One region of the Kitasatospora sp. NPDC048545 genome, then DNA from elsewhere that is predicted to be linked to it. Evidence: riboswitches for the same ligand, from Rfam matches in the RefSeq annotation. Region 1 holds a riboswitch; the other holds the start of a gene.
What was found. Region 1 has a riboswitch for cobalamin ahead of AB0D10_RS29100 (HoxN/HupN/NixA family nickel/cobalt transporter). Riboswitches for the same ligand answer to the same signal wherever they lie in the genome.

Region 1 (7,361 bases):
GAGAACCGGGGCGACGACCACGGTGAGATCGTCCAGAGCTACAACCTGGCACAGGCGCTGATCGCCGACGGCCGCGCCCCGGAGGCGCTGGACGTCCTGGACCGCGCCGGCGCGCGGGCCGCGGACACCGACGACCACGACATGCTGATGAAACTGCCGCTGGTCCGCGCCCGGGCCCACCGCGCGCTGGGGCGACCGGACCTCGCCGTCGTGCACGCCGGTGACTGCGCCCGGCGGGCCGGGGAGCGGAGCCAGTACGTGAAGGAGGCGCAGGCGCACACCCTGTTGGTGGCCCTGGCGGAGGAGCTGGGCGATGCCGAGTTGGCCGGGCGCAGCCGGGCCCGGCTGCGGGAACTGGCGGGTCTGCTCTAGGGTCCGTCCTCATACCGCGTCTGCGGGCGACGCTCCCCCGGCCTTCGGTCAGGAGGTACCCCCGTCCTCCGGCTTGCGATGCACGCACCCCAACGCCGCCCGGCCCGCCCTCCGGGCGGACGACGGGAGTGTGACGACGGGAGTGTGCGGACGGACCCTAGAGAGGCGGGCCCTGGGGCCCGGTGCTGAACGAGAGCCGGGTGCGGTGCTCACCGGTGCGGACGGTGAGTCCCTGCCGGGGGAGTTCGGCCGGGTCGCCGCCGTCGGCGAGCCAGCAGGCCACGGCGGAGCCGAGCAGCAGCGGGTCGATGCCCGGGTCGGGGCCGCCCCAGTCCGGTTCGGCGCGGGCCTCCAGCAGCAGACCGCTGCGCAGCCGGACCAGGTGCCGGGCCGGGCCGAGGGCGGCCACCGCGACGGCGAGGCCGGGGAGTTCCGCGGCCGAGTCGGCGAGCCAGCGGGGAGCGGGGAGTTCGGCGTGGACCTCGGTGCGGGCCAGCACCTCCGCGGTGTAGCGCAGGGCGTCTCCCGGGTGTTCGTCGGTGAGCGCGTGGAAGCCGCGCGGGGTGTGGTCGGCCGGGTCGACGGGGTAGCGCCGCAGACTGACCTCGGTGCCCTCGCTCCCGCCCTCGACGTCGTACGCGGTGGGTCCGTCGGTGGTGCCGGGGTGCGGGACGGGCTTGGGGTAGGGCGGCAGGAGCGGTTCGTCCCCGGGTTCGTCCAGGTGCTCCAGGAAGGAGTAGAGCAGGGGGCGCAGCAGCTCGGCGGACCGGCCGCGCCGGCTCAGCGAGCGGTCGGTGAGCGGGCGCAGGGTGTCCGGGTCCTGCTCCCGCAGGGCCTGGGCGAGTTGGGCGGCGAGGTCGCCGTCGGGGTCGAGCACGGGGGCGGTCTGGCCGAATGCGTAGCCGGGGGAGCGCGGGTCGAGTTCGGCGGCGCCGGTGGCGACGAGCACGGTGGGCCGTTCCAGTGCGGCGCCGTAGACGGAGACCGAGCCGTGGTCGCCGATCAGGCAGTCGGCGGCGACCAGCGCGGCCTGCCAGCCCTGGTGCGGCGGGATCAGCCGCAGGCCCATCCGGCGGGCGGTGTCGAGCAGCGCCTCGGGGTCGTGCCGGCTCCAGATGTTGGGGTGCAGGACGACGGCGACCGTGTACTCGTCGGCGGGCAGCCGGCGGACCAGCCGCTGGGGCAGGTCGGGGCGACGGCCGAATAACGAGTGCTCGCTCCAGGTGGAGTTGACGACGACGAGCCGTCGGCCGTCGACGGCGCCGAGCGCGGCCCGGTAGGCGTCCCGTGAGCGCAGGCTGCGCAGCATCCGGTCGAGGCACGGGTCGCCGACGACCCGGGCGACGTCCAGCGCCTCGGGGCAGGAGGTCCGCAGGCGGTCCAGCTGTTCGGGGTGGGAGAGGCCGAGGACGTCCACGAACACCTCCCCGCCGTGGGTGAGTTCGTTGCGTGAGAGGCCTGCGGAGCTGGTCGTGTCGCCGGTGGACTCGGTCACCAGGCGGTTGTAGCCGGCGCCGTGCGGGAGGACGACGAGCCGGGCGTCCAGGTGGTGCATGGAGGAGTGGACGGCGCAGGCGACGGCGAGGTCGAAGTGGTGCCGGAGGGCGTCCTGCCAGTCGAGCACGGTGAAGCCGTGCAGGCCGTGCAGGTAGTCGTCCAGGGCGCGGTCGGCGAAGGCGGAGCCGGGGTTGACGGTGAAGTACCGGGCGATGCCGTCCGGGTTGAGCAGGGTGAGGACGTCGAGGACGCGGGTGGCGGAGGTGAGGGTGCGGGCGACCGCCAGCACGCGCGCCCTGACCGGTCGGGTGTTCCAGCGGTCGGCGGGCCAGGCGTGGGGGTGGGACGGCACACCATGATCGTACTCATCCGGTGGTCCGGCCCGACGGCTGTTCCCCGAGTGTCGGTCAGCCCGCGGCGGCGGTGGGCTCGTGGTGCTCGCCGGCGGCGCATTCGTCGAGGAGGGGGCGCATGTCCTCGTCCACGAGCCGGTAGCGCACCACGCGGCCGTCCTTGTCGCCGGTGACGACGCCGGCCATACGGAGCAGCCGCAGGGCCTGGGAGACGGCGGGGTCGCGCATGCCGGTGGCGACCGCGAGGTCGGTGACGGCGAGCGGGCCGGCCCGGTGCAGGGCGAGCAGCAGGGCGAGCCGTCCGGGGTCGGCGAGCAGGGAGAAGCGCTCGGCCCAGGACCGGACGTGCGCGGTGTCGCCGATCGCGGCGATGGCCTCGCAGACCCGGTGCCCGTCGATGGTGCGGTGGCCCGCGCGGTCGGCCGGTACGAGATGCATGCGGACATTCTTGCAGGCGGGGGCCTGTGATCCTGGACACCTGCGCAGGTGCGCAGCCTTGCATGGGTCGGGGCGCGACCCCTACGGTGTAGCCCGCCGTGGTGCTCGGGAAGACCGGTGACGGACCCTCAGGGGTCCCAGTCCGGAGCGGCCCTCGCCACTGTGATCGGGTGAGTTCCTTCGTCCTCGACGGAATTCGGTCCGTGTCCACGAAGCCACTGGGTGCCTCGCGCACTCGGGAAGGCGGACCCGGATGTCCCGTAAGCCAGGAGACCGGCCACGGCACTTCACGAAGTGATTCCACGAGGTGTTGGAGCGTGATCCTGAGATGACCCTGCCCGAAACCGCCGCGGCGGACGCGAAAGCGGCGCCGTCCGTGTTGCCCGCCTTCCGGTGGAAGCGCGAGGACACCGTCCGTACGGCCGGGTTGATGGGGGTGATCCTGGCCATGCACGTGGTGGCTTTCGGGACGCTCGTGTTCCTGGTGGCGCCCGAGCGGTACGCGGTCGGCACCCAGGTCTTCGGGGTGGGCCTGGGCATCACCGCGTACACCCTCGGGATGCGGCACGCGTTCGACGCCGACCACATCGCGGTGATCGACAACACCACCCGCAAGCTGATGGCGGACGGCAAGCGGCCGGTCTCGGTGGGATTCTGGTTCGCGCTGGGGCACTCCTCGATGGTGGTCATCATGGCCGCCCTGGTGGCGGGCGGCGCCCAGCTGGCGAACACGCTGATGGACGACGAGTCGACCACGCACAAGTGGCTCGGCGTGGTCGGGACGACCACCTCCGGGGTGTTCCTCTACCTGATCGGCGCGCTCAACCTGGCGGCGCTGCTCGGCATCGTCAAGGTGTTCCGCGCGATGCGGGCCGGGCAGTACGACGAGGCGGAGCTGGAGGCGCACCTCGACTCCCGCGGCTTCATGGCCCGGGTGCTGAACCGGGCGACCCGTTCGATCACCCGCCCCGGGCAGATGTTCCCGGTCGGCATGGTGCTGGGCCTGGGCTTCGACACCGCCACCGAGGTCACCCTGATGGTGATGGCGGGTTCGGGCGCTGCCGCCGGGCTGCCCTGGTACGCGATCGTCTGCCTGCCGCTACTGTTCGCGGCCGGGATGAGCCTGTTCGACACCCTGGACGGGACGTTCATGAACTTCGCGTACCAGTGGGCCTTCTCCAACCCGGTGCGGAAGGTGTACTACAACCTGACCATCACGGGGCTGTCGATCGCGGTGGCCTTCATCATCGGCACCATCGAGCTGGTCGGCGTGCTGCACGAGAAGTTCGACCTGACCGACCCGGTGAGCAGCTGGATCGCGGAGATCTCGCTGGACAACGTCGGCTACGCGATCGCGGGGCTGTTCGTGCTGGTCTGGGCGGTGGCGATCGGGTACTGGAAGCTCGCCAAGGTCGAGAAGCGCTGGACGCCGCAGGAGCAGTGAGCCGAGGGGCCCACCGCGCCGGGCCGGGCGGGACCGCACCGGTCCCGGGCCGGCCCCGCCCTCGCGACGGTGTCCGACAGTGCGGTGTCAAACGGCGCGGTCTCCACCAGTGCGGTGCCGAACGACGCGGTGCCGAACGGCGCCTCCCCACTCGGGGAGGCGCCGTTCGTGCGTACGGGGTCAGCGCTCCTCGCGGAAGTCGACGTGCCGGCCCGAGACCGGGTCGTACTTGCGCAGGACCATCCGGTCCGGATCGTTGCGGCGGTTCTTGCGGGTCACGTACGTGAAGCCGGTGTCGGCGGTGGAGCGGAGCTTGATGACGGGGCGCAGTTCGCTGCGGGCCACGGGTGTCCTCCTGGGTCCGGGGTGCTCGGTCGAGACCGTACACCGAAATGGAAGTCATTTTCATCCGGTGCAGCGTTTGCGCCGTCCCGATCATTCCCGGACGCCAGGGAGCACCCATGTCCGCCCACTGCCAACTCACCGGCCGCCGACCCGGCTTCGGCAACGCGATCTCGCACTCGCACCGCCGCACCCGCCGCCGCTTCGACCCCAACGTCCAGCGCAAGCGCTACTGGCTGCCCGGTGAGGGCCGGTACGGCGGTTCCACGAGGCGCTGCACCAGCTCGTCCCGGCGGCGCAGCGCAGTCGCGGCCGCTTCTGGCCGGCCAACCGCCCGGACCTGATGCTGGCCTGGGACGCGGCCGGGGCCAACCTCGCCGTCGAGGAGTGCGGGCCCTGGCTCGCCACCCTGTCCGACGCGGCCTGGGAGTTCTACCCGCCCGCCCGGCGGGCGGCGGCCGCCCTCGACTGGCACCCGCTGCACGGCGACCGGGTCCAGCAGCTCTGCTTCACCGCGGAGGGGCTGGACGTCGACGGGATCACCGCCCTGCTCGACTCCTGCCTGCTCACCGACGTCGAACTCATCGCCGGTGAGGCCGGCTGGAAGACCCTGCCCGACGCCTTCCGGGGCCTGCTCGCCCCCTCCACTGAAGGAGCCCCGGCATCATGCGCAAACGAACAGCCCCGCCGAAGGAGCGGCCCGACCCCCTGGACGCGGCCGGCATCGAGGACGTCGACCACAAGGACCAGGAGCTTCCGATGGCCGTGCCCAAGCACAGGACCTCCCGCAGCAAGACCCGGCACCGTCGCGCCCGGTGGAGGGCGGCGCCCCCGAAGCCGGTCCCGGTCACGATCGACGGCCGCGAGCTGCTCGTGCCGCAGAGCCTGGTCCCGGCCTACCGTCGGGGGCTGAGCGACCCGGGGGAGGCGTAGCGGCGGCGGCCCGTGGCGGCCCGGCCGTGCCGGGTGGCGGGAAGCCGGTGGTGGTACGGGGGCGCATCGGGGGCTCCGGGGGTTCCGTCGGGGGTGCTCGGCGGGCGGTTCGGGCCGGGGGTTCGTAGGCTCGACGCATGGCGGATGCGTACGCGGGGCGGCGGGAGCGGGTGAGGGAGCACTGCAGTGCGGCCGGGGCCGATGCGGCGCTGATCACCCGGGCGGCGAACGTGCGGTATCTGACGGGCTGCGCGCCCTGCGGGGCGACGCTGCTGCTGACCAGGGACCGGGCGCTGCTCGCGCTGCCCGACGACCTGCCGCCGGACGACACGGGGGAGCACCTGATCGTCCCCGACGTGACCCGGCTGCCGGTGGCGGCCGGGGCGGACACCGCGCTGGCCGCCGCCGCCGCGGCGAGCAGCTTCGGGATCGAGGGCCTCGCGGTCGAGGAGCACGATCTGACCGTCAGCCGGCACCGGACGGTGGCGGGCCTGGCCGAGCGGGCCCGGCTGGTCGACCTCGGGCAGGTGGTCGAGCGGCTGCGGGTGGTCAAGGACGAGCACGAGATCGCCGATCTGCGGATCGCCGCCGAGATCGCCGACCAGGCGCTCGGCGAGCTGCTGGAGTCGATCCTGGTCGGCCGCACCGAGCGGCACCTGGCCATGGAGCTGGAGCGCCGGATGATCGACCACGGGGCCGACCGGGCCGCCTTTCCGGTGTCGGTCGGCACCGGCAGCCACTCCGGCCAGGCCGCCCACCAGCCGACCGACCGCCGGGTGGAGGAGGGCGACTTCCTGACCGTGGTGATGGGGGCCCAGTACCGCGGCTACGGCGTGTCCACCGCCCGCACCTTCGTGATCGGTGCCGCTCCCGCGCCCTGGCAGGTGGAGCTGCACCGGCTGGTCTTCCGGGCCCAGCGGGCCGGTCGGGAGGCGCTCGGACCAGGCGTGGAGCAGTGCGTACCCGACCGGGCCGCCCGGCAGGTCCTGGAGGCGGCGGGCCACACCGAGGGCTCGCCGCACCCGGTGGGCCACGGCATCGGGCTGGAGATCCGGGAGGCACCGCGCCTCGGTCCGTCGGACATGGGTAAACTGGACAGCCGCGTGCCGGTCACCGTCGGCCCAGGGGTCCACCTCCCGGGCAAGGGCGGCGTCCGGATCGAGGACACGCTCGTCGTGCGCCCCCTCGAAGAGGGCGGGCCCGAGCTGCTCACCATCACCACCAAGGAGCTCCTCGCCCTGTGACCGCGGCCTCCAGTCGGCCGTCGGCGGCAGGACGCACCCCTTGGTTCCTTGACAGCTATATCCAGGAGTAAGTGCGCCCGTGGCTTCCACGAACGATCTCAAGAACGGCATGGTCCTCAAGCTGGAGGGCGGCAAGCTCTGGTCCGTCGTCGAGTTCCAGCACGTCAAGCCCGGCAAGGGCCCGGCCTTCGTTCGGACCAAGCTCAAGGAGGTTCTGACGGGCAAGGTCGTCGACAAGACCTTCAACGCCGGCACCAAGGTCGAGACCGCCAACGTCGACAAGCGCGGCATGCAGTTCTCGTACAAGGACGGCGAGAACTTCGTGTTCATGGACATGGACACCTACGACCAGCTCACCATCGAGCCGGCCGTCGTCGGCGACGCCGCCAAGTACCTGCTGGAGGGCTTCGAGGCCCTCGTCGCGCAGAACGAGGGTTCGGTGCTCTACATCGAGCTCCCGACCTCCGTCGAGCTGACCATCGCCGAGACCGAGCCGGGCGTCCAGGGCGACCGCTCCACCGGCGGCACCAAGCCGGCCACCCTGGAGACCGGCGCCGAGATCCAGGTGCCGCTCTTCGTCACCACCGGTGAGAAGGTCAAGGTCGACACCCGCGACGGCAGCTACCTCGGCCGGGTGAAGTAAGTCCGTGTCGGCCGCACGTAGCAAGGCCCGCACCCGGGCCTTCCAGATCCTCTTCGAGGCCGACCACCGCGGGGTCGACCCGCAGCGGGTCCTCG
Region 2 (7,361 bases), on a different contig from region 1:
AGGCGGCGTGCGGCACCGGCGACAGGCCGGGGCCGCCCGGGCCGCCACCGACCCGGCGCTCGTCCAGGCCGCGGCGCAGCAGCTCCAGCAGCTCGCTCTCGGCCACCGGGCCGTCCACCAGGTGCAGGAAGGAGAGCAGCTGCGGGGCCTGGTCCACGGCCTGCCCGGCCAGCACGGCGAACACCCCGCGCAGCGCGGCGGGCGGCACCGGGGCGAGCAGCGTCCAGGCGTCGAACAGCGCCGACCAGCCGCGCACCACGGCCTCGTCGTCGTGCTCCCAGGCGTGCAGGCGCCAGCCCGGGGCGGCCCCGGTCTCCCGGGCCTCCACCAGGCCCACCAGGAGCGCCTGGCCCCAGGCCTTGGAGGCGGCGCCGACCGTCATGGCCAGCGCCCGGCCGGCCGCGCGGGCGTCGTCCGGCAGCAGCTCGCCACGCTTGTCGACCTCCTCCAGCTCGCCGGCCCAGCGGGCGATCCGGACGGCGTCCACCAGCATCCGGCGGGCCAGCGGCGCCAGCTCGGCCGGCGCGGGGAAGCCCTCCGGCACGGGAACCCGGCCGCGCCCGGGCGCCGGAGCGGGCCCTCGTCGCCGGGGTACGCCGTTGCGGGGTACGGCCGCCCCGCTCGGCCTGCCACCGGCTGGCCGGTGGGCCGTACCGGGGAGACGGGTCACCGTCGCACCGGTACCGATCGGAGGCGGGAGCGGGGCATCACGGTCGCGCGGATTCCGAGACGTCACGTCGAGCAGTCTTCCCCTTGTACCGGCCTTCTGTCACATCCGGTTGTCCGTACGACCGGAGGAGCGGCGGCGGCACCTCCGCAAGATCGGGCAACAGAGGCAAACCGCCTGGCCGGAAACGTGTGGCCTGCCCATGCCAGGTGAGCCGCGCCGGTCGCTGCTCCCGTTCGAGTGACTACGGAACGTGAGGGACCGACCGACCGGTCGGGGAAAATGTGTGCCCCTGGCTGGACGTCCGCCGCCGACGGCACCACCGGCGCCGTCGGCGTCCGGCGGGACTGTCCAGCCCGGATCCGGACGGATGACGGGCGGGCCGGGCCGATCCCGGCGAGCAGGAAGTCGACCGGTCCGACTTCCCGCTCCCGGCCGGGCCCGGGCCCGGGCCCGCGGCGGGCCGTCAGAGGAGAGGGGTCAGCCAGCGGCGGAGGAGTTCCGTGTACCGGTCGGGGTCGGAGTTCCAGAGGGTGCCGTGGTCGGCGCCGGGGAAGGGCTGGAGGCCGACCACGTCCGGGCGGGCGGCGGCGAGGCGTTCGGCGCTGCGGAACGGGGACACCCGGTCGGCGGGGCTGTGCAGGACGAGCGTGGGGACGCGCAGGTCGGCGCCATCCGCGATGCGGGAGAAGTCGGCGAGGTCGACGCCGGTGCGGCCCTCGGCGGCGAGGGCCCCGAGCCCGGCGGCGGCGCCCCGGAAGCCCAGGCGCTCGGCGTCCCGGCGGGCGGTCGCCGACAGGTCGAGCACCGGCGAGTCGAGGATCAGGCCGCTGATGGCGTGCGCCCAGGCCGAACGGGCCGCGGTCTGCAGGACCATCGTCGCGCCGACGGACCAGCCGAAGAGGATCACCCGGCCCGCGCCGCTGTCGAGCGCCAGCCGTACCGCCGCCTCGACGTCGCGCCACTCGGTCTCGCCGAAGTGGCTGTACCCGTCCGGCGAGGCGGGCGCGCCGACGTCGCCGCGGCAGGTGACGGCGAGGGCGGGCAGCCCGAGGCGGTCCAGGACGGGCAGCACCGGCAGGGTCTGCTGGCGGTCTACCTCCGGGCCGTGCACCAGGATCACCCAGGTGCCGCGCTTGCCGTCGAGGTGCCAGGCGGGGAGCGGGCCGAGCTCGCCGTCCGCGGTGGTCTCCGTGTAGGCGAGGCCGAGGGCCCGCATCGGGTCGCCGAGGTGGACGCGGGGCGTGAAGCGGACCTCGGTGCCGGGGACGAGGGTGCCCCGGTCCGCGCGGACCAGCCGCCGGGTGACGCCCGCCCCGTCGCTGTGCAGGACCTCCTCGACCACCGCGTGCCCGTCGTCGCCCCACTCCACGGCCCACCGGCCGGGCTGCCGGCTCTCGGGGCTGCCGGTGAAGGTGATCCGCCCGGTGCCGAGGCTCCGGACGAGGACCGGCCCGGACTCCTGAACGGTGGTCACCGGGCGGACCATCCGCTCGGAGGCCCGGCGGCCGACCACCAGCACGGCAGCGCCGGCTCCGACGGCGGCGGCCGCCACGACGGCGGCGGTTCCCCAGCGCATATCGTTCCCCGCTCTGTTGCTCTCGCTGTTGCTCTCGGGCCGGACGGTGCTCGTACACCAGTCCACCGGGGCCCCGCCCGCCCGGCCACCGGGCTGGGCCGTCCGGGTCACTCGGGCACGGGCCGGAGCGGGGCGGGGAGTCAGCGGGTCAGGGGGTTCCAGAGGGGCCGGGGCTCCCAGAGAGGCCGGAAGTCAGAGCGCGTCGACGTCGAGGAGGCGCCAGAAGCGGGACGTGAGGGTGTCGATGGCGGGGGGCGGCGCGGGGCGGGTGCCGGCGCCCCAGTGGGAGGGGACGTGGTGCTCCTGGTGGAGGGCCTCGACGGCGTCGGCCAGGGTCTCGGCGGGAGCCGGGACGATGCGGGCGAGGGCGCGCAGGTGGGGCTGCCAGCGGCCGGTGACGCACTGGCGGAGCAGGTGGTCGAGGGCCTCCTCGCGGCCGGTGGCCCGGACGAGGTCGGGCAGGCCCAGGCCGAGGACCTCGGCGAGGGACCGGGTCTGCTCCTCGTCGCCGTCCCAGTGACCGGTCAGTTCGGCCTCCCGGTAGGCGTCGAGGGTGGTGCCGGTGCGGTCCGCGACGACGGCCTGGCCGAGTTCGCGGGCCAGCCGGTGGTCCCGCAGCCGGACCGGGCGGCCGTCCATCAGCTGGGCGGCCCGGCACCACAGGGCGCGGGCGAGGGCGATGAACTCGCCCTCACCGGGACGCAGCTCGCCGCTCTCCCAGGCGAGGACGTGGGCGGGCAGCAGCCGGACGCCGTGCGCGGCCATGCCCTCGGCGACCTGCTCGGGGGTCAGGCCGAGGCCGGCCCGGTGGGCGCGGGCGGCCGAGGGCGAGAACGGCACCGGGGGCGGGGCCGCGGGGGGCTTTCTGCGACGCATGCCACCGAACGGTAGGGGCGGACCAGGGCGCGGCCCCAGCACCCGAACGCACGAAGCGACCGGTCCCGGGGGCCCGACGCGCTGGGCGATCCCACAGGCTGTCAGCCGGTGTCCCGTGTGACCAACCCCTCCGTGACCTCGGTTGACTCCCGGTTCGGCCGCGTGATGGGATCCTGGGGCCAATCGGAGGCATGGAGAGGAAGCCGGTGCGAGTCCGGCGCGGTCCCGCCACTGTCACCGGGGAGCACGCTCGGAATCATCGCCACGGCGGGCCGTCAGAAGCCGCTGGAAGGCCCCGGGGGTGCGTCCGACCCGGAAGCCAGGAGACTCTCGCCCCCGCTACGTCGATCCAGGGCGCGGACCCTGAGTGAGGACACGCACGCGATGCAGGCTGCCCCGCCCCGCCGCACTCCGAGCTGCCGTCCCGGGCACGGCCTTCCGGCGCACGGCCTTCACGCGACCGGCCTTCCGGCGCAGGGCGTTCACGCGACCGGCCTCGCCGCGCGCGCTCTTCCGATACCCGGCCTTCCGACGTGCAGCCGATGACCCGCCGCCCCCTGACCGGCCGTCCGCTCGCCCGCGCCGCCCTGTTCGCCCTGGGCGCCGTCGCGGGCTACGCCGCCGACGCCCGCTACGGCGACCCGCGCCGGGGCCACCCGGTGGCCGTGTTCGGCAGTGCCGCGACCCGGCTGGAGCGGCGCCTGTGGCGCGACGACCGGGCCGCCGGGGTTGGATACACGGCGCTGTGCGTGGGCGCGGTCGCGGCGGGCGCGCTCGCCCTGGACCGTACGGTGGGCCGGCGCCCGACGGGCCGGGCGGCCCTCGCGGCGGCCGCCACCTGGACGGTGCTCGGCGGCACCTCGCTGACCCGGGAGGCCCGCGCCATCGGCCGCTCGCTGAAGGCCGGCGACCTGCGGGCCGCACGGGAACGGCTGCCGCACCTGTGCGGACGGGACCCGAGCGCGCTCGACGAGCAGCAGATCGCCCGCGCGGTGGTCGAGTCGGTGGCCGAGAACACCGCCGACGCGGTGGTGAACGCGCTGACCTGGGGCGCCCTCGCAGGCACGCCCGGGCTGCTGGCCTTCCGGGCGGTGAACACCCTGGACGCCATGGTGGGCCACCGCTCGCCGCGGCACGCCCGGTTCGGCTGGGCCTCGGCCCGGCTGGACGACGTGGCCGGCTGGCCGGGCGCCCGGCTGACCGCGCTGCTGACGGTGGCCGCCGCCCCGCAGCCCCGGACGGCCTGGCAGGTCTGGCGCCGCGACGGCTCCGCGCACCCGAGCCCGAACGCGGGCCAGGCCGAGTCGGCGTTCGCCGGCGCGGTGGGCGTCCGGCTGGGCGGCACGCTGCAGTACCGCATGGGGGTCTCCCCGGCCGAAGGCCGGGGGAGGGTGGAGCACCGGCCGGTGCTGGGCGCGGAGCTGCGCCCGGTGACGGTGGACGACATCGAGCGGGCCTGCGCGCTCTCGCGGCGGGTGGGCGCGCTGGCGCTGGGTACGACGGTCGCGGGGCACATCCTGCTGCGCGCGCTCCTGGGGAAGAGGGGAAGGGCATGACGAACGCGCTGCTGGTCGCGGGGACGACCTCGGACGCGGGCAAGAGCGTGGTGACGGCCGGCATCTGCCGCTGGCTGGCCCGCCAGGGCGTGCGGGTCGCGCCGTTCAAGGCGCAGAACATGTCGCTGAACTCCTTCGTCACCGCCGACGGTGCCGAGATCGGCCGCGCCCAGGCGATGCAGGCGCAGGCCGCCCGGGTGGAGCCGGAGGCGGCGATGAACCCGGTGCTGCTGAAGCCCGGCGCGGACGGCCGCAGCCAGGTGGTGCTGCTGGGCCGGCCGGTCGCCGAGGTCGGCGCGCTGGACTACCGCGAGCGCAAGCCCGTCCTGCTGGAACGCGCCCTGGAGTGCCTCGCCGATCTGCGCCGCCGCTACGAGGTGGTGGTCTGCGAAGGCGCCGGTTCGCCTGCCGAGATCAACCTGCGCGACCGCGACATCGCCAACATGGGCCTGGCGACGGCCGCCGGGCTGCCCGTGGTGGTGGTCGGGGACATCGACCGGGGCGGCGTGTTCGCGGCGATGTACGGGACACTGGCGCTGCTGTCGGCGGAGGACCAGCGGCACGTGGCCGGCTGGTTCGTCAACAAGTTCCGCGGCGACGCGCGGCTGCTGGCACCCGGGCTGGAGATGCTGCACGAGCTGACCGGCCGTCCGGTGCTGGGCACCCTGCCGATGCTGCCCGGCCTGTGGCTGGACGCCGAGGACTCGCTGGACCTGTCGACGGTGGTGGACCGGGTGGACGGGCGCGGCCCGCTCGGCGCGGACGTGCTGCGGGTCGCCGTGGTGCGCTTCCCCCGGCTGTCCAACTTCACCGACCTGGACGCGCTGGCGCAGGAGCCGGGCGTGCTGGTCCGCTGGGCGACCAGGCCGGAGGAACTGGCCGACGCCGATCTGGTGGTGCTGCCCGGCACCCGGGCCACCGTGGCGGACCTCGCCTGGCTGCGCGAGCGCGGCCTGGAGCCGGCGCTGAAGGCGCGGGCGGCGGCCGGACTGCCCGTCCTCGGGGTGTGCGGCGGCTACCAGATGCTGGCGCGCGGGATCGTCGACGAGGTGGAGTCCAAGGCGGGTGCCGTCGACGGGCTCGGCCTGCTGCCGACGCACGTGCGGTTCGGCGTCGAGAAGGTGCTGGCGCGGCCGGTCGGCGAGGCGTACGGGCACCGGGTCGAAGGCTACGAGATCCACCACGGCGTGGTCGCGGTCGAGGGGGGCGTCGCCTTCCTGGACGGCTGCCGGGTGGGCTCGGTCTGGGGCACGACCTGGCACGGCGCGCTGGAGAACGACGGCTTCCGCCGCGAACTCCTGCGCGAGGTCGCCGCGTTGGCGGGTCGGGCGTTCGTTCCGGCACCGGACACCTCCTTCGCCGCGGCGCGCGAGGCCCGGCTGGACCGGCTGGGCGACCTGATCGAGGAACACGCGGACACCGACGCGCTGTGGAAGCTGATCGAGGGCGGGGTACCGGCGGCCGGATCGCTGCCGTTCCTGGCGCCCGGGGCACCTGGGAGTGACGCATGAGCCGGGTACGACCGCAGAACCGGGCACGACAGGAGTGGGGTACGGCATGAGTGACGTCCGCTATCCGTTCACCGCGATCGTCGGCATGGCCGACCTGCGGCTCGGGCTGCTGCTGAACGCGGTCTCCCCCGCCGTGGGCGGCGTGCTGGTGCGCGGTGAGAAGGGCACCGCGAAGTCGACCATGGTGCGCGCGCTGGCCGGCCTGCTGCCGTCCATCGCCGCCGTGACCGGCTGCCGCTTCGCCTGCGACCCGTCCGCGCCCGACCCGCAGTGCCCGGACGGGCCGCACGCGGACGCCGGCAGTCACGAACGGCTCGCCCAGCTGGTCGAGTTGCCGGTCGGGGTGGCCGAGGACCGGATCGTCGGCTCGCTCGACCTGGAGCGCGCGCTGGCCGAGGGCGTCAAGGCGTACGAGCCCGGGCTGCTCGCCAAGGCGCACCGCGGCGTGCTCTACATCGACGAGGTGAACCTCCTCCAGGACCACGTGGTGGACCTGCTGCTGGACGCCGCCGCGATGGGCCGTTCGTACGTCGAGCGCGAGGGCGTGTCGGTGCGGCACGCGGCCCGGTTCCTGCTGGTCGGCACGATGAACCCGGAGGAGGGCGAGCTGCGGCCGCAGCTGCTCGACCGGTTCGGCCTGACCGTCGAGATCGCCGCCACCCGCGACCCGGCCGAGCGCGCCGACGTGGTCCGGCGCCGCCTCGCCTACGACGCGGACCCGGCCGGGTTCGCCGCGCGGTTCGCCGAGGAGGAGACGGCGCTCGCCGAACGCATCACCGCCGCACGGGAGCTGCTGCCCGAGGTCGCGCTGACCGATGTGGCGCTGCGTCAGATCACCGCCGTGTGCGCCGCGTTCGAGGTGGACGGCCTGCGCGCGGACATCGTGATGGCCCGCACGGCCGTCGCGCTCGCCGCCTGGGACGGTCGCACCGAGGTCCTGGAGGAGGACGTCCGCCAGGCCGCCCGGCTCGCGCTGCCGCACCGGCGCCGTCGCAACCCCTTCGACGCGCCGGGACTGGACGAGGAACAGTTGGACCGGACCCTGGAGGAACACTCCCAGGCGGACGACCCGGAGCCCGAGGACGACGGCCCGGGCCCGGATGGCGGACCGGACGACGGCCCGGGCCCCGAGGGCGGCCCGGACGGCGGCGGACCGGACGGCGGCGGGGCTC

Region 2: linked by a shared signal. The riboswitch ahead of AB0D10_RS14910 (cobalamin biosynthesis protein) and the one ahead of AB0D10_RS29100 (HoxN/HupN/NixA family nickel/cobalt transporter) in region 1 are both predicted to bind cobalamin.

The regions. Positions count from the first base shown of each region.
Region 1 covers NZ_JBEZIQ010000035.1:85,719-93,079, reverse strand. Annotated here, with positions in the region: gene AB0D10_RS29115 (AAA family ATPase) at 1-372, shown strand, start outside; gene AB0D10_RS29110 (hypothetical protein) at 530-2,221, opposite strand; gene AB0D10_RS29105 (metalloregulator ArsR/SmtB family transcription factor) at 2,277-2,660, opposite strand; cobalamin riboswitch at 2,743-2,957, shown strand; gene AB0D10_RS29100 (HoxN/HupN/NixA family nickel/cobalt transporter) at 2,989-4,104, shown strand; gene rpmG (50S ribosomal protein L33) at 4,285-4,449, opposite strand; partial or broken gene rpmB (50S ribosomal protein L28) at 4,566-4,703, shown strand; partial or broken gene AB0D10_RS29085 (GTP-binding protein) at 4,739-5,089, shown strand; gene rpmF (50S ribosomal protein L32) at 5,206-5,379, shown strand; gene AB0D10_RS29075 (aminopeptidase P family protein) at 5,517-6,623, shown strand; gene efp (elongation factor P) at 6,703-7,266, shown strand; gene nusB (transcription antitermination factor NusB) at 7,271-7,361, shown strand, end outside.
Region 2 covers NZ_JBEZIQ010000013.1:24,193-31,553, forward strand. Annotated here, with positions in the region: gene AB0D10_RS14895 (hypothetical protein) at 1-544, opposite strand, end outside; gene AB0D10_RS14900 (prolyl oligopeptidase family serine peptidase) at 1,134-2,246, opposite strand; gene AB0D10_RS14905 (XRE family transcriptional regulator) at 2,439-3,122, opposite strand; cobalamin riboswitch at 3,318-3,452, shown strand; gene AB0D10_RS14910 (cobalamin biosynthesis protein) at 3,665-4,678, shown strand; gene AB0D10_RS14915 (cobyric acid synthase) at 4,675-6,189, shown strand; gene AB0D10_RS14920 (putative cobaltochelatase) at 6,236-7,361, shown strand, end outside.